4 regions of the Methylobacterium sp. ME121 genome follow, and region 4 is predicted to be linked to each of the others. Evidence: predicted binding sites of a transcription regulator. Region 4 holds the regulator's gene; each other region holds the start of a gene.
The links. Region 4 encodes PhoB, which activates phosphate uptake and scavenging genes when phosphate is short. Its sites were predicted from a motif close to TGTCATNNANCTGTCAT; they were not measured.
Positions count from the first base shown of each region.

Region 1 (7,030 bases), on a different contig from region 4:
CGGCAAGACGCTGGCCGGCTTCCTGCCGAGTCTCGTCGACCTCGCCGAGCGCGGGCCGCAGAAGAAGGCGGCGGGCCTCCACACCCTCTACGTATCGCCCCTGAAGGCGCTGGCGGTGGACATTGCCCGCAACCTCGACGCGCCGATCGCCGAGATGGCGCTGCCGGTGCGCGTCGAGACCCGCACCGGTGACACGCCGGCCCACAAGCGCACCCGCCAGATCAGCCGGCCGCCGGACATCCTTCTGACCACGCCCGAGCAGCTGGCCCTGCTGATCGCCCACCGCGAGGCGGCTGAGTTTTTTGCCGGACTGCGCTGCGTGGTGCTCGACGAGCTGCACGCGCTGGTCACCTCGAAGCGCGGCGACCTGCTGGCGCTGGCGCTGGCGCGGTTGCACCGGCTGAGCCCGGGACTGGCGGCGATCGGGCTTTCCGCGACGGTGCGGGAGCCGGACGAGCTGCGGAAGTATCTGGTGCCGCAGGGGCCGCTCCCCCCTCCTCCCTCTGCGAGCGGGCAACCGGGATCGCATCGCGACGAGGGTCATACGGCTGCGGAACATGACGGGGACCCCCTTGCCGGTGCAGGAGTGGGAAAGGGTGAGGGTCGGAGCCTTCCGGGAGGAGGCTCGGCCTCCTCGCGACTTTCTCCCGCGGGGGAGAGGGCCCCCGTCGAGACGCCCATGGCCGACCTCGTCACGGTGGCCGGCGGCGCGAAGGCGGATCTTCGCATGCTCGACCTCGGCCGGGCGCTGCCGATCTCCGGCCACACGGCCTGGCACTCGATGCCGGCAATCTACGAGCTCATCAAGGAACACCGGACCACGCTTGTCTTCGTGAACACCCGGCTCCAGGCCGAGTACACGTTCCAGGAGCTGTGGCGGCTCAACGAGGACGCGCTGCCGATCGCGATCCACCACGGCTCGCTCGATGCCCAGCAGCGCCGCCGGGTCGAGGCCGCCATGGCGGCAGGGCAGCTCCGCGCGATCGTCTGCACCGCAACCCTCGACCTCGGCATCGACTGGGGCGACGTCGACCTCGTGGTCAATGTCGGCGCGCCGAAGGGGGCGAGCCGGATCATGCAGCGGATCGGCCGCGCCAACCACCGCATGGACGAGCCCTCGAAGGCCTACCTCGTCCCGGGCAACCGCTTCGAGATGCTGGAGTGCCAGGCGGCGCTGGACGCCGTCGAGGAGGCCGCGCAGGACACGCCCGACGCCCGCCAGGGCGCCCTCGACGTCCTCGCCCAGCACGTGCTCGGCATGGCCTGCGCCGACGCCTTCGACCCGCTCGAGCTTTACGACGAGATCGTCTCGGCCGCGCCCTACGCCGGTCTCTCCTGGGAAGCGTTCGAGCAGGTCGTCGACTACGTCGCGACCGGCGGCTACGCGCTGCGCGCCTACGAGCGGTTCGCGAAGATCCTGCGCGGGCCGGACGGGCTCTGGCGCGTCCGCGACGCCCGCACCGCGCAGGCCTACCGGATGAATGTCGGCACCATCGTGGAGGCGGCGCGGGTGAAGGTCCGGCTCGGCCGGACCCTGCGCGGCAAGCCCGGCACGGTGTTGCCGAAGACCGGCCGCGTGCTCGGCGAGATCGAGGACGAGTTCGCCGAGACGCTCACCGTCGGCGACACGTTCCTGTTCGCGGGCGAGACCCTGCGGTTCGAGGGGCTCTCCGAGGACGAGTGCCTCGTCACCCGCGCGCCGGCCGGCACCGATCCGGCGATCCCGTCCTACGCGGGCGCAAAGTTCCCGCTCTCGACCTTCCTGGCCGCGCGGGTCCGGGCGCTCATCGCCGACCCGTTCGCGTGGGACCGGCTGCCGAAGCAGATCGGCGAGTACCTGCTGCAGCAGCGCCGACGCTCGGTCCTGCCGGGCGAGCGCGACCTCCTCGTGGAGACGTTCCCGCGGGGCAAGCGCTTCTACCTGACCGCCTTCCCGTTCGAGGGCCGCCTCGCCCACCAGACGCTGGGCATGCTGCTGACCCGGCGCCTGGAGCGCGCCGGCCTGCGGCCACTCGGCTTCGCGGCCAACGATTACGGCATCGCCATCTGGTCGACCCGCGACGTCTCGGAGCGCGCCGCGATCGATCCGGACTTCATCGGCGACCTGTTCGCGGTCGACATGCTGGGCGACGACCTCGAGGCGTGGCTCGACGAATCCGCCATGATGAAGCGCACGTTCCGCCAGTGCGCGGTGATCGCCGGCCTGATCGAGCGCCACCATCCGGGTCAGAAGAAGTCCGGCCGGCAGGTCACGATCTCGACCGACCTGATCTACGACGTGCTGCGCAAGCACCAGCCCGACCACCTCCTGCTGCGGGCGGCGCGGCAGGATGCGGCAACCGGACTCCTCGACGTGAGGCGCCTCGGCATGATGCTAGAGCGCATCCAGGGGCGAATCATCCACAGGTCTCTCGACCGGGTCTCGCCGCTCTCCGTGTCCGTGATGCTCGAGATCGGGCGCGAGCGGGTCTACGGCGAGGGCGCCGACGAGATCCTGGCCGAGGCCGAGGCGGAGCTTCTCCAAGAGGCTCTGTCCTGACCGCCGATCCGCCCTTCCCCGACGACACCGAGGATGCGATCTTGGCGGCCGGCCTGAGACTCGAGAAGACTCACAAGCACCCCACCCTGCTTCTCGCGGGCGAGACCTTGGTGCTCGACCTCTGCGGCGGCCTCTGGCTGCCGGAGCACCGGACGCTGATCGTGTCCGATCTCCACCTGGAGAAGGGCTCGTCCTACGCGGCCCGCTCCGGCCAGTTCCTGCCGCCCTACGACACCCGCGAGACGCTCGCCTGCCTGCACGAGGCGGTGGTGCGCCACGATCCCGCCCGCGTGGTCGCGCTGGGCGATTCCTTCCACGACGCCCGCGGTCCCGAGCGCATGGAGCCCGGCGACCGCGCCCTGGTGGCGGCCCTGCAGGAGGGGCGGGACTGGGTCTGGATCGCCGGCAACCATGACGCGGCCGTGAACGAGGGCGTGGGCGGCCGCTACGCCGACGCGCTCACGCTGGGCGGCCTCGTCCTGCGCCACGAGCCGAGCCCGGAGCCCGTCCCCGGCGAGATCGCGGGCCATCTCCATCCCTGCGGGAAGGTGGCGATGCGCGGGCGGGCGGTGCGCCGCCGCTGCTTCGTCACGGACGGCACCCGCCTCGTCATGCCGGCCTTCGGAGCCTACGCGGGCGGCCTGAACGTCCGCGACAGGGCGATCGAGAGCCTGTTCCCCGACGGGTTCACCGCCCATCTCCTCGGCGACGGGCGGGTCTTCGCCATCGGCCGGGCGCAGCTCGCCCGGGATTGAGCCGCGCGGATCAGGCCGTCTTCATGAAGCGGATCACGCTCTCCGACAGGCTCGTCGAGTGGCCGGCGAGGCTCTCGGCGATGCCCTGGACCGTCTGCGCCAGCTGACCGGTGGCGTTGGCGGCCTCGGAAACGCCGCCGATATTGCCCGCCATCTCGTGGGTCGAGACCGCCTGCTCCTCGACGGCGCTCGCCATCGCCAGGGTAAGCTTGGACAGTTCGTCCACCGCCGCGGTGATCATCTCGATGGCGCCGACGGCGTCGCCGGTGGCGCTCTGGATCGCCGAGACCTGCTGGGTGATCTCGCCGGTCGCCTTGGCCGTCTGCTCGGCGAGCGCCTTCACCTCGGAGGCGACGACCGCGAAGCCGCGTCCGGCGGCGCCGGCCCGCGCCGCCTCGATCGTGGCGTTCAGCGCCAGCAGGTTGGTCTGGTCGGCGATCGACTTGATCATGCTCACCACCGCGTCGACCTTGCGGGCGTTCTCGGCGAGCTGGCGCATGGTCGCGTCGGTCGTCCCCGCCTGGGCGGCGATCTGCTGCGCGCGCTCCGAGACCCGCCCGACCTGGCCGGAAATCTCCTGGATCGCGCCGTTCATCTGCTCGGAACTCGACGCGACCGACGAGGCCTTGTGGCGCGCGGATTCGGCTGACTGCATCAGGCCCTCGGCCGAGCTCTGCATCTCCTGGATGGCGGAGCCGACGGCCTTCACGACGCGCTTGACGTCGGTCTCCATGTTCACCTGCGCGGTGACCACCGCCCAGGTCAGCATCGGGCCGAGGTACTGCCCCTTCTCGTCGTTCACCGCCGTGACCCGCAGGTTGAGGGTCTCGGGCCCGACCCTGATCTTGGTGCTGTGCGGCAGCCGGCTCGCGTCCGCCAGCATGGTGCGCTGGTGGCTCGGGTTCTTGTGGAAGATATCGAAGGAGCGGCCGAGCATGTCGTCGACTCTGACCGGCAGGTGCTGGTCGATCGTGCCGAGCGTCTTGCGCGACGTGGCGTTCATGTAGTCGATCTTGAAGTTGTCCTTCAGGTCGGCCGTCATGACGGCCACCGGTACGTTGTCGATCATCGTCAGGAGCCGGTTGATCTCCTTCTTCTTCGCGGAGATGTCCGCGGCGAACTTTACGACCTTGATCGGCTTGCCCCGCGCGTCGAGGACGGGATTGTACGTCGCCTCGAGCCAGACCGAGTCGCCCTCCTTGTCGAGGCGCAGGAACTCGCCCGTGACGTACTGACCGTCCTTGAGCTTGTCCCAGAACGCGGCGTACTCCGCGGTCTCGGCATAGCTCTTGTCCACGAAGATGCGGTGATGCCGGCTCTGGACGTCGCTGAGGCTGTACTTCATCAGCCGCAGGAAGTTCTGGTTCGCGTGGAGGACGGTCCCGTCCATCGAGAATTCGATGATCGCGAGTGAGCGGTCCAGGGCGTCGATCTTGGCCTGGGCCTCGTTGAAGACAGTACGATTGAACATGGTCCCGCTCGCGTTCCCCCGCGCCGGGTCTAGCGCCGCATCGTTAATGAATTGCTTATTTCGGAATTCGTTCAGGTTAAGCGCGGGCGAAGATCGAACGAATGCTTGCGACGCCGTGTCCGCTCTGTGCTCGTGTCCGGACCGGCGCCGCCCTCGGCGGCTGAGATGCGATGTGGTGTTTCCAATGCTATAATTTTTCGGTCAATATTAGAACCAGCCCCGCATGCGGAAGTATATGATCGGCGCGACCGCGCTCAAAAGGATCAGGCCGAGCGCGTAGGGATATCCGAGAGCCCAATCCAGCTCGGGCATGTGCTTGAAGTTCATGCCGTAGATCGACGCGATCAGCGTCGGCGGGACGCCGACCACCGAGACCACGGTGAGGACCCGGAAGACGTTGTTCTGCTCGATCGTGATGAGGCCGAGGGCGGCGTCGAGCAGGAACTGGACGTTCTCGGCGAGCCGCGTCTCGAACTCGTCGAGGGACTCGATGTCCCGCTTGATCGTCTCGAAGCGGGAATCCTCCGGCAGGCCGAGGCCGTCGCAGGCCGCGGCGACGAACGGGATGATCCGTTCGAGGCCGAGCAGGCTCGACCGGATCTTTCCCAGAACCTTCCCGCGGTTGCTGATGCCGCGCAGGATCCGGCGCAGGGCGAGATCGCGGCGCCGGGGCGGGGGGCGCTCCAGGCGCCGCCGCTCGGCACCGCGGACGTCGAAGTCGAAGATGCGGGTGGAGAGCGTGTCGAGCTCGGATCCCATGTCTTCCAGGGCGTCGGCGAGGCTGTCGACCAGCTCTTCCAGGACGACGAGGAAGATCTCGCTGGGTGTCGTGCTGCCGTCGCCGTCCGCGATGCGCTTCGCGGAGGTCTCGAAGGCGCGCAGCTCGTGGAAGCGGATCGTGACGAGGTGATCCTTGGTCAGCAGGAAGCCCAGCGGCTTCAGCTGCGACGCGCTCTGCTCGAAGGTGATCATCGGCGTCGAGAGCGAGAGCCCGCCCTTCACCCGGCGCAGGCGGCTCGACGTCTCCACTTCCGAGAGCGCCGCCCGGGACGGCACGCGCAGACCGGTCGCGGCCTCGACCGCCGCGGCCTCTTCCGGCGTGGGATCGTTCAGGTCGAGCCACACGGTGTCGCGCGCGACCGGCCTGCCGGGTTGCAGCGCCACCGGGCCTTCGGGTCCGTGCAGGCTCAGCATGAGAGCGCGTTATCCATGAGGGGGAAAGGAGCCGCCGGCGCGTCATCGCACCGTCGCGCGGGGGTGCGACAGCCTTGACTCGGAACCCGCCCGCGCCTATCTCGCGGCCGTCTTTGGCACTCGCCGAGACAGAGTGCTAACAGTCGAGTTCGCGAGCGGTCCCGCCGGCCGCATCAACGCCAACTCCAGACCTGAAGCAAGAGGGCAGCTCATGAAGTTCCGTCCGCTGCACGACCGCGTGGTCGTCCGTCGCATCGAGAGCGAAGAGAAGACCAAGGGCGGCATCATCATCCCGGACACCGCCAAGGAGAAGCCGCAGGAGGGCGAAGTCGTCGCCGTCGGCCCCGGCGCCCGCGACGAGCAGGGCCGCGTCAACGCGCTCGACGTGAAGGCCGGCGACCGCGTCCTGTTCGGCAAGTGGTCCGGCACCGAGGTCAAGATCGACGGTCAGGACCTCCTGATCATGAAGGAATCCGACATCATGGGCGTCGTCGCCCTCTGATCGGATCACCCGTCATCGCCCTTTGAGGCCGTCCCGGCCTTGGGGTTCAACCAGTAGCTAAGAGGCACACAATGGCAGCGAAAGACGTTCGTTTCTCCGCCGACGCCCGCGATAAGATGCTGCGCGGCGTCGACATCCTCGCGGATGCGGTGAAGGTGACGCTGGGCCCGAAGGGCCGCAACGTCGTGATCGAGAAGAGCTTCGGCGCCCCGCGCATCACCAAGGACGGTGTGACGGTCGCCAAGGAGATCGAGCTCGCCGACAAGTTCGAGAACATGGGCGCCCAGATGGTGCGCGAAGTGGCCTCGAAGACCAACGACATCGCGGGTGACGGCACCACCACCGCGACCGTGCTGGCCCAGGCCATCGTCCGCGAGGGCGCCAAGTACGTCGCCGCCGGCATCAACCCGATGGACCTGAAGCGCGGCATCGACCTCGCCACCCAGGCGGCCGTCAAGGACATCACCTCGCGCGCCAAGAAGGTCTCGACCTCCGACGAGGTCGCCCAGGTCGGCACGATCTCCGCCAACGGCGACAAGGAGATCGGCGAGATGATCGCCCACGCCATG
Region 1 is NZ_BBUX01000004.1:117,584-124,613, forward strand. It holds gene ME121_RS05410 (ligase-associated DNA damage response DEXH box helicase) at 1-2,539, shown strand, start outside; gene pdeM (ligase-associated DNA damage response endonuclease PdeM) at 2,581-3,294, shown strand; gene ME121_RS05420 (methyl-accepting chemotaxis protein) at 3,305-4,765, opposite strand; gene ME121_RS05425 (CorA family divalent cation transporter) at 4,973-5,959, opposite strand; gene groES (co-chaperone GroES) at 6,171-6,461, shown strand; gene groL (chaperonin GroEL) at 6,533-7,030, shown strand, end outside.
Region 1: ME121_RS05425 (CorA family divalent cation transporter) is a predicted target of PhoB. The motif match lies at 6,000-6,016, and genes of this name have one in related genera.

Region 2 (7,030 bases), on a different contig from region 4:
GTCGCGCCCGCGCGCGCCGACCACCGAGACCTCGCGCTCGAACGGCACGAAGCCCTCCAGGATCAGCGGCGCGCCGCCGAACTCGGCGAACAGGGCGTTGCGGTCGCCCTCGGCCCGCTCGCGGAGCATGCGCTGCCCCTTGCCGTCGTAGCCGAAGCGGCGGGTCTTGAGCACGGCCGGCAGGCCGATCACCTCGATCGCCCGGTCGAGGTCGTCGGGGGTGTCCACCGCCCGGAACGGCGCCGTCGGGATGCCCAGGCCGTTGATGAACTCCTTCTCGGAGAGGCGGTCCTGCGTGGTCGAGAGCGCCCGCGCGTTCGGGTGCAGGGCGGCGTGCCGGGCCAGCACGTCGGCGGTGGCGTGCGGGATGTTCTCGAACTCGTAGGTCACGACGTCGACGCTGCGGGCGAAATCCGCCAGCGCCGCGGCGTCGTCGTAGGCCGCGCAGGTGGTCCGGGCGGCCACGTCGAAGGCGGGGCTGTCCGCGTCGGGCGCGTAGACATGCGCCTTGAGGCCGTAATCGGCCGCCGCGAGCGCGATCATGCGCCCGAGCTGGCCCCCGCCGACGATGCCGAGGGTGAAGCCGGGGCCGAGGATCTTGTCCGTCACGCGTTCTCTTCCGTCACCGGCCGTTCGGCCACCGAGGCGCTCTGGGCCGCGCGCCACGCCTCCAGGCGCTCCGCCAAGCCCGGGTCGGTCAGCGCCAGGACCGCCGCGGCGAGCAGGGCCGCGTTGACGGCCCCGGCCCGGCCGATCGCCAGGGTCCCCACCGGGATGCCGGCCGGCATCTGGACGATGGAGAGCAGGCTGTCCTGGCCGGACAGGGCCTTCGATTCGACCGGCACGCCGAAGACCGGCAGGCGGGTCATCGCGGCCGCCATGCCGGGCAGGTGCGCGGCGCCGCCCGCGCCCGCGATCACGACCTTGAAACCGGCCGCGACCGCGCCCTTTGCGAAGGCCACGAGCCGGTCCGGCGTGCGGTGGGCCGACACGATGCGCGCGTCGTACGGCACGCCGAGCGCGTCGAGCGTCTCGGCGGCATGACGCATGGTCGCCCAGTCGGACTGGCTGCCCATGATGATCGCGACCGGAGGAGGCGACGCCATCGTTGATCCCGGCAAAAGAGGGCGCTTACAGGCGGTGCGGGCCGGCGGCAAGGCGGGGCCCGAGGGCGTCCACCGGCATCAGGCGATGATGTCCGGCGTGAGCGCGTCCTCGATGTGGAAGATGCGGTCGCGCAGCGTGAGCTTGCGCTTCTTCAGGCGCTGGATCTGGAGCTGGTCCCCGGCGACGCTGCGCTCCAGCGCCTCGATGGCGCTGTCCAGATCCCGGTGCTCCTCGCGCAGCCGCGCCAGCTCGCCCAGGAGATCCGACTGCGCACCCTCACCCGCCTCGTCCGCCATCGTCACCTGAGAACCCGAAGACCGTTCGTCGCCCGAGAGCATGCGTCACGCTCCGGCGCCGGACAAGGCGGCGCGGTAAGCAATCATCAGACTTAGCAGCAGAAAACGCTTCGACAGGTCCGACATCCTGTGCCAATCTCGGTGTGTCGAAACGATGACAGGAGATTCGACTCATGTCGCTGCAGACGCATCTGAACCAACTCGCCCGGAAGCACGAAGCCCTCGAGCGCGAGATTCAGGAAGCGATCCACAGACCTTCGGCGAACGACCTCCACATTGCCGAGCTGAAGCGACGGAAACTCCTCCTCAAGGACGAGATCAACAAGCTCCAGGCGGGCAACGACACGTTGCACTGACGCCTGACACGTCCGATCCGATAGCGAATCCGAGCTGACGACCGCCGCACCGGGCGCCCCGGTGCGGCGGTTTTCTCATGGCGGGTCTCGCGCCGCAGCCGGACGCGGCCTTCTCGCCCGGGACCACTCCCGCGCGCCCGAGAATGGGCTACTCTGCGGGCCGCCGCCGGAGAGCGGCCCGTGAGGAAACGCCGAACCGATGACGAGAGCCAGCCTGCCGGGCCGCTACCCGGAGATCTACGAATCGGCCCGCCGCGACCCCGAGGCGTTCTGGCTCGGCGCCGCGCGGGCCCTCGACTGGGCGCGGTCGCCGGAGCGGGCCTTCGCGCCGGATTCCGGCCCCTACGGCCGATGGTTCCCGGACGGCACCCTGAACGCCTGCCACAACGCGGTGGACCGTCACGCCGACGGCGCCCGGGCGGATCAGGTGGCGATCCGCTACGACTCGCCCGTCACCGGGACCAAGCGCAGCATCACCTACCGGGTCCTGCGCGACGAGGTGGCGGTGCTGGCCGCCGTGCTCGCCGATCTCGGCGTCGGCAAGGGCGACCGGGTGATCCTGTACATGCCGATGGTGCCCGAGGCCCTGTTCGGCATGCTGGCCTGCGCGCGGCTCGGCGCGGTCCACTCGGTGGTGTTCGGCGGCTTCGCCGCCAACGAGCTGGCGGTGCGGATCGAGGACGCGGCGCCGAAGGTGGTGCTCGCCGCCTCCTGCGGGATCGAGCCGAACCGCGTGGTCGCCTACAAGCCGCTCCTCGACGCGGCGATCGCGGCCTCGCGGCACAAGCCGGAGGCCTGCCTGATCCTCCAGCGCCCGCAGGGGCCCGCGACCCTCGTCGCGGGACGGGATCGCGACTGGGCCGAGACCGTCGCGGCGGCCCGGGCGGCGGGGCGGCGTGCGGACTGCGTGCCGGTCGCCGCCACCGACCCGCTCTACATCCTCTACACCTCCGGCACGACCGGGAAGCCGAAGGGCGTCGTCCGCGACACCGGCGGCTACCTCGTCGCCCTGGCTTGGTCGATGCCGAACCTCTACGGCGTCCAGCCCGGTGAGACCTACTTCTGCGCCTCCGACATCGGCTGGGTGGTGGGCCACTCCTACATCGTCTACGCGCCGCTCCTGCACGGCTGCACCACGGTGCTGTACGAGGGAAAACCCGTCGGCACGCCCGATGCCGGCGCCTTCTGGCGGGTGGTCGCCGAGTACGGGGTGGTCTGCCTGTTCACCGCGCCGACGGCGCTGCGGGCGATCAAGAAGGAGGACTCGAAGGGCGCCCGGATCGCCGCGTACGACCTCTCGGCCTTCCGCAGCCTGTTCCTGGCGGGCGAGCGCGCCGATCCCGACTCGGTCGCCTGGGCCGAGCGCGTGCTGGACCGGCCGGTCGTCGACCATTGGTGGCAGACCGAGACCGGCTGGCCGATCGCCGGCAACCCGATGGGCCTCGGCCTCCTGCCGGTGAAGCACGGCAGCACCTGCGTGCCGATGCCGGGCTACCGGGTCGAAGTCCTGGACGAGGGCGGCAGGCCGGTTCCGGCGGGGACCATGGGCACCATCGCGATCCGCCTGCCGCTCCCGCCCGGCTGCCTCCCGACCCTGTGGGGCTCGGACGACCGGATGCGGTCGAGCTACCTCGCCACCTTCCCGGGCTACTACGACACGTCGGATGCCGGGGTGATCGACGGGGACGGCTACATCACGGTCCTGGGACGGACCGACGACATCATCAACGTCGCGGGCCACCGCCTGTCCACCGGCGGCATGGAGGCGGTGCTGGCGAGCCACCCGGACGTGGCGGAGTGCGCGGTCATCGGCATCCGCGACGCGCTGAAGGGCGAGGTCCCTTGCGGGTTCGTGGTGCTCAAGGCCGGCGTCGCCCGGCCGACCGAGACGATCGAGCGGGAACTCGTCGCGAAGGTGCGGGACGAGATCGGCCCGGTAGCGGCGTTCAAGCTGGCGCTCACCGTGCCGCGGCTGCCCAAGACCCGGTCGGGCAAGATCCTGCGGGCGACCATGAAGCGCATCGCGGACCACGAGCCCTGGACGATGCCGGCGACGATCGACGACGCGGCCGCCCTCGACGAGATCGGAGACAGTCTGAAGGACCGGGGGATCGGCGCAGCCCGGTAGGCCGCCGGGCCGCGCCGACGGAGCGTCGAGGGCTGCGGCTCGCCTCAGTCCGCGTCGGCGCCGTCGTCGTCGGGGTCGACATCGACCGTCGGCGCCGGCCGCGTCACGGCGGGCACGTAGGCACCCGAGGCGGGACCGGTGGTGACCGAGGCCGGCACGCGCCGCGCGTTCGGCTCGGACGGGATCAGAGTCGCGGTGGCGGCCACGAGGCCGGCGAGGGACCGGACGTCGTCCGGCTGACTTGGATCGCGCGAGATCAGCGTCGCCTCCTGCTTGAGGCGCAGGTTGCAGGCCTGCGAGGGCAATCCCCCCTCCGGCGTGCAGGCGTCGTGACGCGCGCAGGCCGCGTCGAGGGCGTCGATCGGCGGGAGGGGCGCGTTGTTGCCCGGCCCGCAGTAATTGCCGTGGATCAGCATCTTGGGTCCGCCGAAGGCGGCCGGCTGGGCCTGCGCCGCGCCCGCGAGGGCGGCGCAGCCGGCGGCCAGGACGAGCGGGACGGCGAGTTTGGTGAGCATCATCTGGACCTCGGGCGATCTCGCCCCCTCAGGCGGTTCGCGTCGATTGCCGCGATGCGGCGACAGGCCAGGAAACGGGCGGTCACATCCGCAAGTTCCCGCATCGCCTGCCCGCAGAGGTGCTCTGCCGCACCGCACTGGCCGCCGCGCCCGTCCTGGGCCAGAGTGGCCCTTCCACCAGGAGTTGCCGATGACCGCTCGCCTGTTCGAACCGCTGACGCTCGACGCGCTCACGCTCGAGAACCGTATCCTCGTCGCGCCGATGTGCCAGTACTCGGCGCGGGACGGCGAGGCGACCGACTGGCACATGATGCACCTCGGTCAGCTCGCCATGTCGGGGGCGGGCCTGCTGACCCTGGAGGCCACCGCGGTCTCTCCGGAGGCGCGGATCACCGCCTGGGATCTCGGCCTCTACAACGACGGCTGCGAGCGGGCGCTCGGCCGCGTGCTCGACGCCGTGCGCGAGTACGCGCCGATCCCGGTCTGCATCCAGATCGCCCATGCCGGGCGCAAGGCGTCCAGCGAGGCGCCCTGGGCCGGCGGCCAGCAGATTCCGCCGGAGCACGCCTACGGCTGGCGCACCGAGGCGCCCTCGGCGGTCGCCCACGGCGAGGGCGAGGTCCCGCCCCACGCCCTCGACGCCGCCGACCTGAAGCGCGTCCGCGACGCGTTCGTGGCCACCGCCAAGCGGGCCGTGCGCCTCGGCATCGAGGCGGTGGAGCTGCACGGCGCCCACGGCTATCTGCTGCACCAGTTCCTGTCGCCGATCGCCAACAAGCGGACGGACGCGTACGGCGGCAGCCTCGCGAACCGCATGCGCTTCCCCCTCGAGGTCTACGACGCGGTGCGCGATGTCGTGCCCGCCGGCAGCCCGGTCTGGCTGCGGGTCTCGGCCACCGACTGGGTCGAGGACGGCTGGGACCTGGACGAGACCATCGAGCTGGCCCAGGCGCTCAAGCGGGCCGGGTCGCCGGCGCTCCACGTCTCCACGGGCGGCGTCTCGCCGAAGCAGGCGATCAAGCTCGGGCCGGGCTACCAAGTGCCCTACGCCGAGCGGATCAAGGCCGAGACCGGCCTCACCACGATCGCGGTGGGGCTGATCACCGAGGCGCACCAAGCGGAGACGATCCTGCAGGAGGGCAAGGCGGACGCGATCTCGCTTGCCCGCGCCATGCTGTACGATCCGCGCTGGCCCTGGCACGCGGCGGCCGAGCTCGGCGCCCGGGTGCGCGCGCCCAGGCAGTACTGGCGCTCGCAGCCGCGGGAGTACAAGGACCTGTTCAAGGACACGGCCTTCGGCCAGCGCTGAGGGCGGCCGCCGCGCCTGGAACGGCCGGCGGCGGACGAGCCGCGGCGGGTGCTCCGTCGCCGGCCGACCGCACCGTCGTTCCGAGGGCCGCGGGCGAGCCCGCGATGGCGGTGCGGGCGTCGTCTGAGCCAGCCTGATCGCGGGATCGGGATCGAGGGCCAACCCGCCGCAGTCACGCAAGCCCGGAACCGCCCCTCAGCGCGGCAGAGCCCCGACCAGAGGCCCGAGCGGCCGGCTGATGTCCGAGCGGCCGAGATTCGGCGCGTAGAGGCTGGATACCGAGCCGTCGAGGAACAGGGCGTTGCGGCAGCCGAGATCGTCGCGGAACAGCCGCGCGAAGGCCCCGAAGGTCACCGGGCGCTCGGAGATCGCGAAGATCGCCACATGCCCGTCGCCGGGCACGCCGACGCCGTTGCGGATCTTCTGGCTCGGCCCGTCGGCGGCGATCTTCGGGTGGATCTGGCCGTCGATCACCAGCATCGGCCCGGACTGCGTGGCGAAATCCGGCCGGATCTTCGCCCGCAGATAGCGGGCCGTGTCGACCACCCCGGCGCGCTCACCCTTCACCCAGAAGATGCCGTTGGGCTTCAGGTGGAAGTTGCCCGGCCCGTCGGTCGTGGAGACGCGCTTCAGCTCGTGCCCGTCCTCGACGTAGAGGCCGACCGGCGCCTGGTCCTTGTCGTACATCCCGGCGTTCATCGCGAAGGCGAGGCGGCCGCCCTGCTTCTCGGCGAGGGTGCCGAGGGCGCCGTAGGGCTTGCCGTCGTCCTGGAGCCAGAACAGCCGCAGCCGCTGCTTCCGGAGGTCGATGGTGCAGACCGTGAAGGTCTCACCCTGGGCCTCGACCGCCCGGCAGGGCTCGGCGGCGGCCGGAGAGGCCGCCCGGGCCGGGGCCACGAGGGCGAGCAGCACGATCAACAAGGCGTGAGCCGGGCGCAGCATCATCATTCGTTCCATGCCGATCGGAAGACGCGATTTGGGGACGGCGAAGCTCGATCGGCGCGCCCTTCGCTCCGGAAAGCGGCGAATTTCGTGCCCGAGGGCGCCGGGATGAAGCTGGATGGGTCCGAATGGGTCCGAATGGGTCCGGATGCGTCTCGCGGCCGCGCCGCGGGCGGGGCTGGACCGTTTTCCCGATTCGGGCGTTCTTAGCCGCAGAGGGCGTGTTTCCACGGAGATGACGTGATGAAGGGTGCAGTGCTCGGCTCGGCCCTGCTGGCGGCGGGTGCTCTGGCCTTGGCGCCGGCCAGCGCGGACGCGCGCGGTTTCGGCGGCGGCGGCTTCCACGGCGGCGGTTTCGGCGGCGGCTTCCACGGTGG
Region 2 is NZ_BBUX01000009.1:92,336-99,365, reverse strand. It holds gene ME121_RS09190 (5-(carboxyamino)imidazole ribonucleotide synthase) at 1-609, opposite strand, end outside; gene purE (5-(carboxyamino)imidazole ribonucleotide mutase) at 606-1,106, opposite strand; gene ME121_RS09180 (YdcH family protein) at 1,185-1,445, opposite strand; gene ME121_RS09175 (YdcH family protein) at 1,577-1,759, shown strand; gene ME121_RS09170 (propionyl-CoA synthetase) at 1,959-3,887, shown strand; gene ME121_RS09165 (phospholipase A2 family protein) at 3,932-4,405, opposite strand; gene ME121_RS09160 (NADH:flavin oxidoreductase/NADH oxidase) at 4,593-5,711, shown strand; gene ME121_RS09155 (phosphodiester glycosidase family protein) at 5,907-6,659, opposite strand; gene ME121_RS09150 (hypothetical protein) at 6,897-7,030, shown strand, end outside.
Region 2: ME121_RS09175 (YdcH family protein) is a predicted target of PhoB. The motif match lies at 1,547-1,563, and genes of this name have one in related genera.

Region 3 (7,030 bases), on a different contig from region 4:
AGGGCAAGAGCATGCTCTGGCACAAGCCCTTCCTAGAGGCGCAGGGCGGGCTCCAGGCGCTCGCCGCCGAGATCGCGGAGGACGCGGCCGCCACCAAGCTCGTGCGCGCCGCCGGCAAGCGCGTCCACCTCGTGGCGAGCCCGTTCGAGCAGCCGCTCGGCCCGCGCGGCTTCCGGGAGGTCTGGGCGCGGCAGCTGCGCTGGGCGCGCCTGCGCCGCGTGACCTTCCCGCTGTTCTTCGCCCCCGAGATCGGCAGCGGCGTCCTGCTGCCGGCGCTCCTCGTCGCCCTCTGGGCCGGCAGCCTCGCGGGCCTCGCCGGCGCTGCCGGCCTCGCCGCCCTGTGCTATGCCGCCGAGCACCGGCTCGCGGTCCGCGCGGGTTGGCACCGTTCGCCCCGCACGCTGGCGGCCTTCCTGGCGCGCGACGCCCTGATCCCGGCGATCTGGCTCGGCGCCTGGATGCGGAGCGCCATCGTGTGGCGGGGCAACGCCATGGACGTGCGCCCCCGGCGGGCCGCCGGCGCGCGCTCCTACGCGCCGACGGCCTGACCGCCCGGCGATCGGAGGCCCTGACGTGTCGCGCCGCTACGCCCTCTACTGGCTGCCCGCCCCGGGATCCCGCCTCGAAGCGTTCGGGCGCGCGGTCCTCGGCACCGACAACGTCTCCGGGCTGCCGGTCGCGCACCCGGAGGGGCTCGGTGATCTCGCGGCGGTCACGGCGGGCGCGCGGGTCTACGGGTTCCACGCCACCCTCAAGGCGCCGATGCGCCTCGCCCCGGGCGCCGCGGAGGCCGACCTCGTCGCCGCCGCCCGCGACCTCGCGGCCGCGCACCCGCCGGTGGCGGTGGGCCCGCTCCGGGTCGCCGCCCTCGGGCCGTTCCTCGCCCTGGTGCCGGAGGCCCCGCCGCCGGAGCTGGGGCTGCTGGCGGCCGAATGCGTCGCCGCCCTGGACCCGTTCCGGGCGCCGCTCACGGAGGCCGAGCGCGCCAAGCGCCGCCCGGAGCGCCTCGACGCGCGCGGCCGCGCGCTCCTCGCGCGCTGGGGCTACCCGTACGTGTTCGAGGCCTTCCGCTTCCACATGACCCTGACCGACGCCCTGCCGGAGGCGGATCGCGATTCCTGGCACCGGCGCCTGTCCGAAGCCTACGGCGCCGCGGGGCCGGAGCCCCTGCGGATCGACGCCGTCAGCCTCCTGATCCAGGACGGGTCGGAGCCGTTCCGGCTCCTGGCGCGCCTGCCCTTCGGAGAAGCCCGTGGTTGACCGCCCCCTCGGCCTCGAACCCGCGCTCGATCCGAGCGCCCGGGTCGTCGACAGCCGCCTCGGCCGCTACACCGAGGTCGGCGCCCGCACCCGGCTCACCGAGACAATCCTCGACGACTATTCCTACATCGGTGAGGACGGCGAGGTGATCTACACCGCGATCGGCAAGTTCTGCTCGATCGCCGCCAGCGTGCGGATCAATCCCGGCAATCACCCGATGGAGCGCGCCTCCCAGGCGCACTTCACCTACCGGGCGCGGGCCTACTGGCCGGACGAATCGGACGAGCCCGCCTTCTTCGACCGGCGCCGGGCGAGCCCGGTGGCGATCGGCCACGATGTCTGGATCGGCCACGGCGCGGTCGTCCTGCCGGGGCGCACGATCGGCACCGGCGCGGTGGTGGGAGCGGGCGCCATCGTCACCCGCGACGTCGAGCCCTACACGATCGTCGTCGGCAATCCCGCCCGGCCGGTCCGGCGCCGCTTCCCCGAGGCGATCGCCGCCCGCCTGATGCGCCTCGCCTGGTGGGACTGGGACCACGAGCGCCTGCGCCGGGCGCTGCCGGATTTCCGCGGCCTGCCGATTGAGGCGTTCCTGGAGCGCTGCGAAGATTAAGTCGGCTATCGAAATAACCGAGATGTTGCGCCGGCAAATATAATCGTTCCGAATACGTCATCCAATCGTCGTGAAACCGGCGTTTACGTGCGGCCACTCCGCGGCGGATGGTTGCATGCTGGTTATCGAGGATCTCACGCGCCAGTACGGCGACCGGCGCGCCGTCGACGGCGTGTCGCTCCGGATCGAGCCCGGCAGCTTCGTCGGGGTGATCGGCCGGTCGGGCGCCGGCAAGTCGACGCTCCTGCGCCTCATCAATCGGCTGGCGGACCCGAGTTCGGGGCGCATCCTCCACGAGGGCCGCGAGGTGACGACCCTGCGCGGCCGTCCCCTGCGGGAATGGCGCACCCGCTGCGCCATGATCTTCCAGCAGTTCAACCTCGTCGGCCGCCTCGACGTGATGACGAACGTGCTGATGGGGCGCCTCAGCCACGTGCCGACCTATCGCTCCCTGCTCCGGCAATGGTCCGCCGAGGACCGGGCCATGGCCCTCGCCGCCCTGGAGAGCTTCGACATGGGCGAGTTCGCCGGCCAGCGGGCCGACGGCCTGTCGGGCGGGCAGCAGCAGCGCGTCGCCATCGCCCGCGCCCTCGTGCAGGAGCCCGAGATCCTGCTCGCCGACGAGCCGGTCGCCTCCCTCGACCCGCGCAACACCCGCTTGGTGATGGACGCGCTGGCCGAGGTGAACCGGCGCTACGGCATCACCGTGCTGTGCAACCTGCACTCCCTCGACCTCGCCCGCGCCTACTGCGACCGCCTCGTCGGCCTCGCGGCCGGGCGGGTCGTGTTCGAGGGCGGCCCCTTCGACCTGACCGAGGACGTGGCGCGCCGCCTCTACGGCCTGGAGGCCGGCGAGGTGCTGGACGATTCCGCGCAGCGCGAGGCGGAGCAGCGGGCCGCGATGCCGGGCCGGCCCGGTCTCGTGCCGGCCCGGCCGGTCCGCGAGGCCGCCCTCGGCGCCTGATCCGGGCCCCGGGCCCCAACGAACACCGCCAACGAGCACTGCCAACGAGCACTGCCAACGAGCACCGCTCTGGAAACGCCCGACCGGCCCTTGGCCGGCCGAACCTCGCCGACGCCGCCACGAAGGACGACCCGATGATCACCCGACGCACCCTCGCCGCCGCCGCGGCCCTCGCCCTCCTCGGCCTGCCGGCCGCCGCCCAGGACTGGAAGGCCCAGTATCCGGAGCTGACGCTCGGCGTGATCCCGGCGGAGAACGCCTCGGGCACCGCCGACCGCTGGGCGCCGCTCACCGCCTACCTGACCAAGACGCTCGGCGTGCCGGTGAAGCTGCGGGTGGCGAGCGACTACGCCGCCGTGATCGAGGGCCAGCGGGCCGGCAACATCCAGATCGCGTGGTACGGGCCGGCCTCCTTCGCGCGGGCCGTGATGACCGGCGTGAAGATCGAGCCGATCGTCAACCAGAAGCACGAGACCGGCGCCTCGGGCTACTATTCGGTGGTCTACGTGCTGGCCTCCAGCCCCTACAAGACCGTCGAGGATCTGAAGGGCAAGAACCTCGCCCTGGTCGATCCGAACTCGACCTCCGGCAACCAGGCGCCGCGCTTCTTCCTGAAGCGGGCCGGCTACGACGTGGAGAAGTTCTTCGGCAAGACCTTCTACGCCGGCAGCCACGAGAACGCCGTGCTGGCGCTCACCCAGGGCACCGCCGACGCCGCCGCCAACCTGTGGAATTCCGAGACCGACACGATGGTCACCCGCATGGCCGCCAAGGGCATGCTCAAGAAGCCCGACGGCACCCCGATGCAGCAGTCGGACTTCCGCGTCGTGTTCAAGTCCGACTTCCTGCCGGAGGGGCCATTCGCCGTGCTGGCGAGCCTGCCGGACGACCTGAAGGCCAAGATCCGCGACGCCTTCGTGGCCCTGCCGAAGGCCGACAAGGCCGCGTTCGACCGGCTCTCCGACGGCAAGGACCAGGATCTCACGCCGGTGACCCTCAAGGATTACCAGCCGATCATCGACATGCTGCGCTTCAACGACGAGCAGCGCCGGAAGTCCTGATCCGGAGCCGCCCGCCTTGCGCGGTCTGACACCCCTGTCGCCGGAGCGGGCAGCCGCCCTCTCCGGCCTCTACGCGGCGGCGACCGGGGAAGCCCGCCGCCGCACGCTGGCGGGCTTCGCCCTGGTGGCGGCGCTCGCCGTGGTCGCCGGGCTGATCGCCGAGGTGCGGCCGCTGGTCCTCGCCGAGAACATCGGCAAGTTCACCGCCTACATCCAGCAGATCCTGCCGCCGATCGGCCTCGATCACCCGCTGGAGGACGTCCGCGCCTGGTACTGGGGCCTGCCCAAATGGCTGGGCCTGCTGGGCGAGACCCTGCTCATGGCCTATCTCGGGACGCTGCTCGGAGGGATCGGGGGCTTCGCCCTCAGCTTCGTGGCCGCCGCCAACCTCGTGCGGTCGCGCGCGCTGCGCGTCGGCGCCAAGCGCCTGCTGGAACTGTGCCGCACCGTCCCCGAGGTGGTGTTCGCGCTGATCTTCGTGATCGCCTTCGGCCTCGGCCCGATGGTGGGCGTGCTCGCCATCGCGATCCACACCACGGGGGCGCTGGGCAAGCTGTTCTCCGAGGTGGTCGAGAACATCGACATGCGCCCCGTCGAGGGCCTGTCGGCCTCGGGCGCGACCTGGGTCCAGACGGTGCGCTTCGCGGTGCTGCCGCAGGTCCTGTCGAACTTCGCCTCCTACGCGCTGCTGCGCTTCGAGATCAACGTGCGCGGGGCCGGGGTGATGGGCTTCGTCGGCGCCGGCGGCATCGGCCAGGAATTCCTCGTGGCGATCCGCAACTTCTACTACGCTGACGTGAGCGCGATCCTCGTGCTGATCATCCTGACCGTCTTCTGCATCGACCTCGTCACCGAGCGGGTCCGCCACCGCCTGATCGGCGCGGAGCAGGCCCGATGAGCGCGCGTCCCGAGGCCCTGCGGGCGGCGGCCCGGGCCGACCTCGCCCGCCTGCGCGCGCGTTACCCCGCGCAGTTCCGCACCGACTGGCCGGGGCGGGCGCGGCTCGCCGCCCTGCTCGTCGTCCTGGTGGGGCTCGCGGCGCTCGGCGCCTGGCGCCTCGACTTCTCGGTGGCGCGGATCCTCCACGGTCTCGGGCGGCTCGGCACCTTCGCGGTGCTGATGCTGCCGCCGTCGCCGGAGGGCCAGTTCTGGACCTTCCTGCACGCGCTGGGCGAGACCCTCGGCATCGCCTTCCTGGGCACGCTGACGGCGGCGATCCTCGCCTTCCCGGTGGCGTTCCTGGCGGCGCGGAACGTCGTGCCCAACCCGTTCGCGCGGTTCGCGGTCCGCCGCGGCCTCGACGTGATGCGCTCGGTCGACGTGCTGATCTGGGCTCTGATCTGGATCAACGTCGTCGGCCTCGGCCCGTTCGCGGGGGCGCTCGCGATCGCGTGCTCGGATGTCGGGGCGCTCGGCAAGCTGTTCTCCGAGGCGATCGAGACCTGCGACCGACGCGCCGGCGAGGGCGTCGTCGCCTCGGGCGGCTCGGCGCTCCACCGCATCCGCTTCGGGCTGATCCCCGGGGTGCTGCCGGTGCTGGCGAGCCAGGTCCTGTACTTCTTCGAGTCGAACACCCGCTCGGCGACGATCATCGGCATCGTCGGCGCGGGCGGCATCGGCCAGTACCTCACCGAGCTGATCCGCGTGCTGGAGCTGCAGCAGGTCGCCTTCCTGGTGCTGATGATCCTCGTGACCGTGGCGGCGATCGACTGGATCTCGACCCGCCTGCGCCGGGCGATCATCGGGCCGGCGGCGCGCTGAAGGAGGCCGCGCAGCGGGCGGTCCGTCCCATCCACCCCCTCATCCTGAGGTGCGGCGCGGCCGCCTCGAAGGAGGGCTCGAGCCACCGCGCGCCAGCTGGAGCCCTCCTTCGAGGCCTCCGCTGCGCTCCGGCACCTCGGGATGACAGGATGGCCGGGACGGCTCGTATCGTACGGCGTCCGGTTCGCGCGCTCGGGTGACGGACCCTCGTCGTCATCGCTTCGCTCCGCTCGCGAGGACGCTGTGCCGAGGCCGTCGCGCGGACACCGCATCACCCCCCGATCACCAGCTCCACCCGGTCGGCCGCGAACAGGGTGCGGTTCGCCTGGATCGGCACGCCGGCGGGATCGATGTTGACGCTCGACACCACCAGCACGACCCGCCCCGGCGCGATGTCGAGGCGCTGCGCCTCCGCGGAATCCGCGGGACGGGCCCGGATCCGCGTCGAGAGCCGGGTGTAGTCGTGGACGCCGCAGGTCGCGAAAGCCCGGGTGATCGAGCCCCGCTCGGCGTAGGCCTCGGCGAAGCCCGCGAAGCGCGGCAGCGGCAGCCAGGTCAGCGCCGTCGAGAGCGGGGCGCTGTCCGCCCGGTGGACGGTCAGCAGCTCCAGGATCGGCGCGCCGGGGGCGAGGGCCAGGGAGGCCGCCTGCTCGGGCCCGGCCGGGACCGTGGCCGAGGCGACGAGGTCGCCCCAGGCCTCGCGCCCGGCCCCGGCGACGATCTCGGAGAAGCGCGTCCGCGGCCCGATCGGGTAGGCGAGGGGCGCCTCCTCCACGAAGGTGCCCCGACCCTGGCTGGCGCGCACGAGGCCGCCCTCCGCGAGCGCCGCGAGGGCGCGCCGCACCGTGTGCCGGTTCACCGCGAACCGCGCCGCCAGGGCGGCCTCGGCGGGCAGTTGCTGCCCCGGCGCGTAGCGCCCCGCCGCGATCTCGGCCGTCAGCGCGTCGGCGATCTGCCGCCACGCCGTCAGCCCCTCGCCCCGGACGAGGCCGGCCGCCTGCTCCTGCGCATCCATGCTGTCATCCAAACTTCATTTGTGCGGCGCACGCCAGTTGTCTATACACCTATACAACCGAGCGACGAAGGGATTCGCGATGACGACGACCCCGAGACAGGCCGGATCCGAGGGCGAGACCGCGGCGCGCCAGGCGGTCATGGCCCTCTGCGCCGAGGCGAGCCGCGCGGATCTGGAGGCGGCCCTGTCGGGCCTCGATGCGCCCGCGGCCGCGGATCTGCGCGTGCCGGAGACAGGTCTCGTGATGGCTTCGGGCCGGATCGGCGGCGACGGGCGGCCGTTCAACCTCGGTGAGGTCAGCGTGACCCGGGCCGCCATCCGCCTCGCGGACGGCCCGGCCGGCTTCGCCTACCATC
Region 3 is NZ_BBUX01000068.1:18,170-25,199, forward strand. It holds gene ME121_RS26945 (ceramide glucosyltransferase) at 1-548, shown strand, start outside; gene ME121_RS26950 (DUF1045 domain-containing protein) at 574-1,260, shown strand; gene ME121_RS26955 (LbetaH domain-containing protein) at 1,253-1,873, shown strand; gene phnC (phosphonate ABC transporter ATP-binding protein) at 1,989-2,837, shown strand; gene phnD (phosphonate ABC transporter substrate-binding protein) at 2,972-3,898, shown strand; gene phnE (phosphonate ABC transporter, permease protein PhnE) at 3,915-4,796, shown strand; gene phnE (phosphonate ABC transporter, permease protein PhnE) at 4,793-5,659, shown strand; gene phnF (phosphonate metabolism transcriptional regulator PhnF) at 5,931-6,674, opposite strand; gene phnG (phosphonate C-P lyase system protein PhnG) at 6,754-7,030, shown strand, end outside.
Region 3: phnC (phosphonate ABC transporter ATP-binding protein) is a predicted target of PhoB. The motif match lies at 1,929-1,945, and genes of this name have one in related genera.

Region 4 (7,030 bases):
ACCAGGAGTGGAAGGACGTGAAGGGCAAGGACGGCAAGCCTGTCCTCAACATGTGAGCGTGGCCGGGAGGAGGTGAGAACCTCCTCCCTCGCTTCCGGGAACGCAGCGCGCTACCACGCCCCCCTTCGCAGAGAACCGCGGATGCCCGCTTTGACCGAATCGATCGCCCTCGGCCGAACCCGTACCGCGACCGCGCGGAAGGCGCCGAGCCGGAGCCTCGACACGCTGTTCCGGACCTGCTCGTACGGCGCGGCCCTGCTGGTGCTGCTCGTGCTCGCCGGCATCCTCGGCTCGATCCTGTACGGCGGCTGGCCCGCCTTCCGCGAGTTCGGCTTCGGCTTCCTGACCTCCAGCGCCTGGAACGTCGGGACCGAGCAGTACGGCGCCCTGGTCGCGGTGATCGGGACCGTCGCCTCCGCCTTCCTGGCCCTGCTGATCGGCGTGCCGGTCTCGCTGGGCATCGCGGTCTACCTCACCCAGCTCTGCCCGGGCTGGGCCCGCAAGCCGGTCGCCATGACGATCGAGCTGCTCGCCGCCGTGCCGAGCATCATCTACGGCATGTGGGGCCTGTTCGTGTTCGCGCCGCTCTTCGCGCGCTACGTCCAGATCCCGGTCTCGAACCTCGTGGAGGGCATGCCCATCGTCGGCACGCTGTTCTACGCCCGGGTACCGTCGGGCGTCGGCGTGTTCACCGCCGGGATCATCCTGGCGATCATGATCGTGCCGTTCATCGCCTCGATCGCCCGGGACATGCTCGACCAGATCCCGACCGTGCTGCGCGAGAGCGCCTACGGCATCGGCTGCACCACCTGGGAGGTCGTGCGCCACGTGCTGGTGCCGCAGGCGGCGGTCTCGATCATCGGCGCGATCATGCTCGGCCTCGGCCGGGCGCTCGGCGAGACGATGGCGGTGACCTTCGTGGTCGGCAACGCCAACCGGCTCTCGGCCTCGATCTTCGACCCGAGCTCGACCATCGCGTCGCGCATCGCCAACGAGTTCAACGAGGCGGACGGCCTTCAGCTGAACGCGCTGATGGCCCTGGGCTGCATCCTGTTCGTGATCACCTTCGTGGTGCTCATCATCGCCCGGCTGCTGACGCGCCGCGTCAAGGCCGCCTGAGGAGCACGCGCGATGGTTTCCTCCAGCACGATCGCCCCGGCCGCCCAGCGCCGCCCCGGCCGCGTCCGCCAGGGACGCCGCGTCGCCGACCGGGCCCTGCGCGTCGCCTGCACCGCCGCGACGGTGGTGGGCGCCCTGGTCCTCGGCTCGATCCTGGTGATGCTGATCGTCCAGGGCGTGCGCGGCTTCACGCCCACCCTGTTCACCAACCCGACCCCGGGCCCGGGCTCCGAGGGCGGCGGCATCGCCAACGCGATCCTGGGCAGCCTCGTGCTGACCGGGATCGGCATCCTGATCGCCACACCGGTCGGCGTCATGGCCGGGACCTTCCTCGCCGAGTACGGGCGCGGCTCGAAGCTGGCGGCCCTGATCCGCTTCCTCAACGACGTCCTGCTCTCGGCGCCGTCGATCCTGATCGGCCTGTTCGTCTACACGCTGATGGTGCGGCCGATGGGCACCTACTCGGGCTGGGCCGGCGGCGTGGCGCTCGCGATCATCGCCGTGCCGGTGATCGTGCGCACCACCGAGGACATGCTGCGCCTCGTCCCCGGAACCCTGCGGGAGGCCGGCGCGGCGCTCGGCGCGCCGCCCTCGACGGTGATCATGAGCGTGACCTGGCGGGCGGCCTCGGCCGGCATCGTCACCGGCATCATCCTGGCGCTCGCCCGCATCGCCGGCGAGACCGCGCCGCTGCTGTTCACCGCGCTCAACAACAATTCCTGGTTCTCGGCCAACCTGATGGGCGGCGTCGCGAACCTGCCGGTGATGATCTACCAGTTCGCCCTCTCGCCCTACCCGAACTGGCAGGGCCTCGCCTGGGCGGGCGCGCTCCTGATCACCGCGACCATCCTGGCGCTGTCGATCATCGCGCGCCTCGTGATCAAGCCGCAGGCCTCGCGCTGAGCCCCCTTTCGAGGACACGACGATGAACGCCGCCTCCGCGATCCCGACGGTCGAGCTGAACCGCAACCGCGCCGAAGAGGGCGGCCCCGTGCGGATCGCCGTCAAGGACCTGAACTTCTACTACGGCAGCTTCCACGGGCTGAAGGACGTCAACCTCAACTTCCACGACCGGCAGGTGACGGCGCTGATCGGCCCCTCCGGCTGCGGCAAGTCCACCCTGCTGCGCTGCTTCAACCGGATCTACAGCCTCTACCCGGAGCAGCGCGCGGAGGGCGAGATCCTGCTCGACGGCGAGAACATCCTCAGCCCCTCCGTCGACCTGAACGAGCTGCGCTCGCGCATCGGCATGGTGTTCCAGAAGCCGACGCCGTTCCCGATGTCGATCTACGACAACGTGGCCTTCGGCCTGCGCCTCTACGAGAAGCTGCCGAAATCCGAGCTCGACGGCCGGATCGAGGAATCGCTGCGCAAGGCCGCCCTCTGGGACGAGGTGAAGGACAAGCTCCGGCAGCCGGGGACCGGCCTGTCGGGCGGCCAGCAGCAGCGCCTGTGCATCGCCCGGACGGTGGCGCAGCGTCCGGAGGTGATCCTGTTCGACGAGCCGACCTCGGCCCTCGACCCGATCTCCACCGGCCGCATCGAGGAGCTGATCGAGCAGCTGCGCGACGAGTTCACCATCGTGATCGTCACCCACAACATGCAGCAGGCGGCGCGCATCTCGCAGTTCACCGCCTTCATGTATCTGGGGCAGCTCGTCGAGTTCGGTCCGACCAACCGGATGTTCATGAATCCGACGGAGCGCCGCACGCAGGACTACATCACCGGCCGCTTCGGCTAGTCTGCCGGGCCGCTCCGGTCCCGGGACCGCCGCTCGCGTCTCCGGCGCGTCGGCGGATCCGCAAACCTCCCGGAGGGCCGTCCCCGGGACCCCATCGAAGGATCCGCCATGCCCGGCCATATCGTCACCTCCTACGACACCGACCTGGAGAACCTGCGTCGCTCGATCTCGGAGATGGGCGGCGTCGCCGAGAAGATGACCGCGGAGGCGACCGATGCCCTCGTGCGCCGGGACGACACGCTCGCCCAGGCGGTGATCCTCGCCGACAAGCGCCTCGACGCGCTGCAGCGGGACATCGAGGAGCGCGCCGTGCTGCTGATCGCCCGGCGCCAGCCGCTGGCGATCGACCTGCGCGAGACCATCTCGGCGATCCGCGTCTCCGGCGATCTCGAGCGGATCGGCGACCTCGCCAAGAACGTCGCCAAGCGCGTGGTGGCGATCTCCGACCAGGCTCCGGCCCAGAAGATCGTGCTCGGCGTGCGCCACATGAGCGACCTCGCCGAGGGCCAGCTCAAGGACGTGCTCGACGCCTACGCGAGCCGCGACGTCCAGGCGGCCCACGACGTCTGGGAGCGCGACGGTGAGATCGACGCCCTGTACAATTCCCTGTTCCGCGAGCTCCTGACCTACATGATGGAGGACCCGCGCAACATCTCGTTCTGCACGCATCTGCTGTTCTGCGCCAAGAACGTCGAGCGCATCGGCGACCACACCACCAACATCGCCGAGACGATCCACTACCTCGCCACGGGCGAGACCCTGGCGGGCGACCGGCCGAAGAACGACGCGTCGAACTACGCGACGGTGGACGGACTCCAGGCGCCGTGAGCCCCCGACCCCGGCCTTCCTGCGGGCATGGCCGGGGCCAGTAACCGTGCAGGTTGAGGCCGGGCGGCGCCTCCTGCACCATCCGCGGGACCGCCGGTAGAACGAGTCGTCGAACGTGAGCATGCAAGTCCTGATCGTCGAGGACGAGGAGGCGCTGACCACGCTGCTGCGCTACAACCTGGAGGCCGAGGGCTTCCTGGTGGATTCGGCGGCGCGCGGCGACGACGCCGAGCTGCTCCTGGCGGAGCGGATCCCGGACCTCGTCCTGCTCGACTGGATGCTGCCCGGCCTCTCCGGGATCGAGCTGTGCCGCCGGATCCGGGCGCGCCGGGAGACCGAGCGCCTGCCGGTGATCATGCTCACCGCCCGGGGCGAGGAGGGCGACCGCGTCCGCGGTCTCGGCACGGGCGCCGACGACTACATCGTCAAGCCGTTCTCGGTGCCGGAACTGCTCGCCCGGATCCGCGCGCTGCTGCGCCGGGCCAAGCCCGCCCACGTCTCGGACCGGCTGGCGGCGGGCGATTTGGAGCTCGACCGCACCGGCCACCGCGTCCGTCGCGGCGGCGAGGAGCTGCATCTGGGCCCGACAGAGTTCCGGCTGCTGGAATTCCTGATGCTGGCGCCGGGCCGGGTCTTCTCCCGCGAGCAGCTCCTCGACGGGGTCTGGGGCCACGACGTCTACATCGACGAGCGCACGGTGGACGTGCATGTCGGGCGGCTGCGCAAGGCGCTGAACGGCCCGCGCCAGGCCGACCCGATCCGCACGGTCCGCGGCTCGGGCTACGCCTTCGACGAGACCTTCTCGCTCGAGGCCTGAGGAGGCCCCATGGACTGCCGGAGCGACAGATCGCTCCGGCGCGCCGTCTCTGCTCAGGCGCCCGAGACCGCGGACGGGTTCAGCGCGCCAGCGCCGCGCTCCGTCCCGCGGCGGCCGGCACCGCCTCCAGCGCCGCCAGGACCGTCCCCTCGGTCAGGATCTGCGGGAGCACCTGGGGCTCCCCCGTCCCGGTGTAGAGCAGGTAGAGCGGGACGCCGCTGCGCCCGTGCTTCTCCAGGAGGCGGGTGATCTCGGGGTTCTGGTTGGTCCAGTCGCCCTTCATGTAAGTCACGCCGCGCTCGGCCATCGCGGACCGCACCGCCCTGGTGTTGAGCGAGGTCGCCTCGTTGACCGCGCAGGTGATGCACCAGGCGGCGGTCATGTCGACGAAGACGGGGCGGTGCGCGTCGAGAAGGGCGTCGAGGCGCGCCTGCGTGAACGGCTCGACCCCGTCGGCGGCGGCCTGCGCCGCCGGCGCGGCGCTGCTCCGGGGCAGGGTGACGGCGAGGGAGGCGACCGCGATCAGCGCCAGCGCCGCGGCGGCCTGCGCGATCCGACCCGTCCGCGGCGCGGCGGCGCGGCCGTGCTCCCAGGCCCAGGCGGCGAAGCCCACGAGCACGAGGCCGATCAGCGCCGCCAGCTGCCCGCGCGGGTCGACCTGCTGCGCCAGCACCCAGATCAGCCACGCGACGGTGGCGTAGACCGGGAAGGCCAGCACCTGCTTGAGGGTCTCCATCCAGGCGCCCGGCCGCGGCAGTGCCCGCAGGGCCGGCGGCCAGAGGGTCAGGAGCAGGAAGGGCAGGGCGAGGCCGAGGCCGAGGCTGGCGAAGACGGCGAGCGCCACGCCGGCGCTCTGGGTCAGCGCGAAGCCCACCGCCGAGCCCATGAACGGCGCCGTGCAGGGCGTCGCCACCAGGGTGGCGAGCACGCCCGTGAAGAACGAGCCGCTCAGGCCGGCGCGCCGGGTGAGGCCGTCGCCGAGGCCGGCGAGCCGCCCGCCGACATGGACCGCGCCGGAGAGACTCAGGCCCATCGCGAACAGCAGGTAGGCGAGCCCCGCGACCACGGCGGGCGATTGCAGCTGGAACCCCCAGCCGATCGCGGCCCCGCCGCTCTTCAGGCCGATCAGCGCGGCGGCGAGCGCCAGGAAGCTCGCCAGGACGCCGGCCGTGTAGGCGAGGCCGTGGAGCCGCAGCCGGGCCGGCCCCTCGCCCGCGTGCCGCACGAGGCTCAGGACCTTGATCGACAGGACCGGGAAGACGCAGGGCATCAGGTTGAGGATCAGGCCGCCGAGGAAGGCGAAGGCCGCGGCGGTCGCGAGGGTCAGCGCGTCGAAGTCGGAGGTTGCCGGCGCGGTCGAGGCCGGGTTCGGCGCGGTCGGGGCCGGCGCCGCGGCGGCCGGGAGCACCGGCTCGTCGCCGTACGCGAAGGCGAGCCGGCGGGTCCCGGCGGCGTCGACCTCGTCGACCGTCAGGACGCCGGGCAGCGCGGTGGGCACCGGATCGGTCGGGCTGCTCCGCGCGAGGGTCAGGTGCAGGCCGGTCTCGTCGACGGTCATCACCTGGGCGGCGGCGTTGTCGATCGCGGTCTCGGCGTAGGGGAAGTACGCGGCGTTGCGGAGCGCCTCGGGCTTGAGACCGGTCGCGGCGAAATCGAGGCGCAGGGTGTCGCCCTGGCTCGACAGGCGCAGGGGCCAGAGCGCCGGCACGGGCAGCGCGGCGCGCGCGCGCGCGAACAGCGCGGCGCTGGCCGGGTCCGGCTCGGCCTTGCCCACGGGCAGAGTCAGGGCGAGGTCGGCCGAGCCGGGGACGCACTCGGTCTCGCAGACGAGGTAGGTCAGTTTCGCCTGGATCCGCACCGGGTCCGCCGGGTCGAGGCTCGGCGGCGGCGTCACCGGCACGAGGAGCGTGACCTCGCCCTCGTAGCCGTAGTTCATGAGGGTCGCGATCGGGATGCGCTCCGGCGCCGGCCACCGGATCGCGCCGGCGTTGAAGCCGGCCGGCAGGGTCCAGGTCACCTCCGGGGGCAGGCCGGAATCGCCCGGATTGCGCCAGTAGACGTGCCAGCCGGGCTTGATCTGCATCCGCACGGCCAGCGTGAAGGGCTGCGCGCCGGCGACCGCGGCGGGCTCGGCCACGAGGCTCGCGCGCACGAGGTCCGCGGGCGTGCGGAAGCCCTGCGGAAACCCCTGCGCCGCGGCGGCCGAGAGGCTCGCGGCGAGGGCCAGGATCAGGATGGCGAGGCGGCGGATCATGCTGTCCCTTCGCGCGCGGGGCGGTCGCGGTTTCACGCGCGGCGTCTCTCGCCCGGCGCGGGCGTTTCCGTGGCGCCGGGTCTTACCATGGACCGCGTCCGGGGTCCCGTCCGGGGTCCCGTGCGGCCGGCTCACCCCTCCAGCGGCGCCGTCGCCCGCTCCAGCCAGTCGCGCGCGGCGGTGTCGAGCCCGGGCGCCAGGGTCTCGCGCACCCGGGCATGGTAGGCGTCGATCCAGGCCCGCTCCCCGGGTTCGAGCAGGTCCGGCCGGA
Region 4 is NZ_BBUX01000024.1:49,928-56,957, forward strand. It holds gene pstS (phosphate ABC transporter substrate-binding protein PstS) at 1-56, shown strand, start outside; gene pstC (phosphate ABC transporter permease subunit PstC) at 142-1,119, shown strand; gene pstA (phosphate ABC transporter permease PstA) at 1,132-2,022, shown strand; gene pstB (phosphate ABC transporter ATP-binding protein PstB) at 2,045-2,860, shown strand; gene phoU (phosphate signaling complex protein PhoU) at 2,969-3,688, shown strand; gene phoB (phosphate regulon transcriptional regulator PhoB) at 3,810-4,505, shown strand; gene ME121_RS16550 (protein-disulfide reductase DsbD family protein) at 4,585-6,759, opposite strand; gene ME121_RS16555 (aminopeptidase P family protein) at 6,891-7,030, opposite strand, start outside.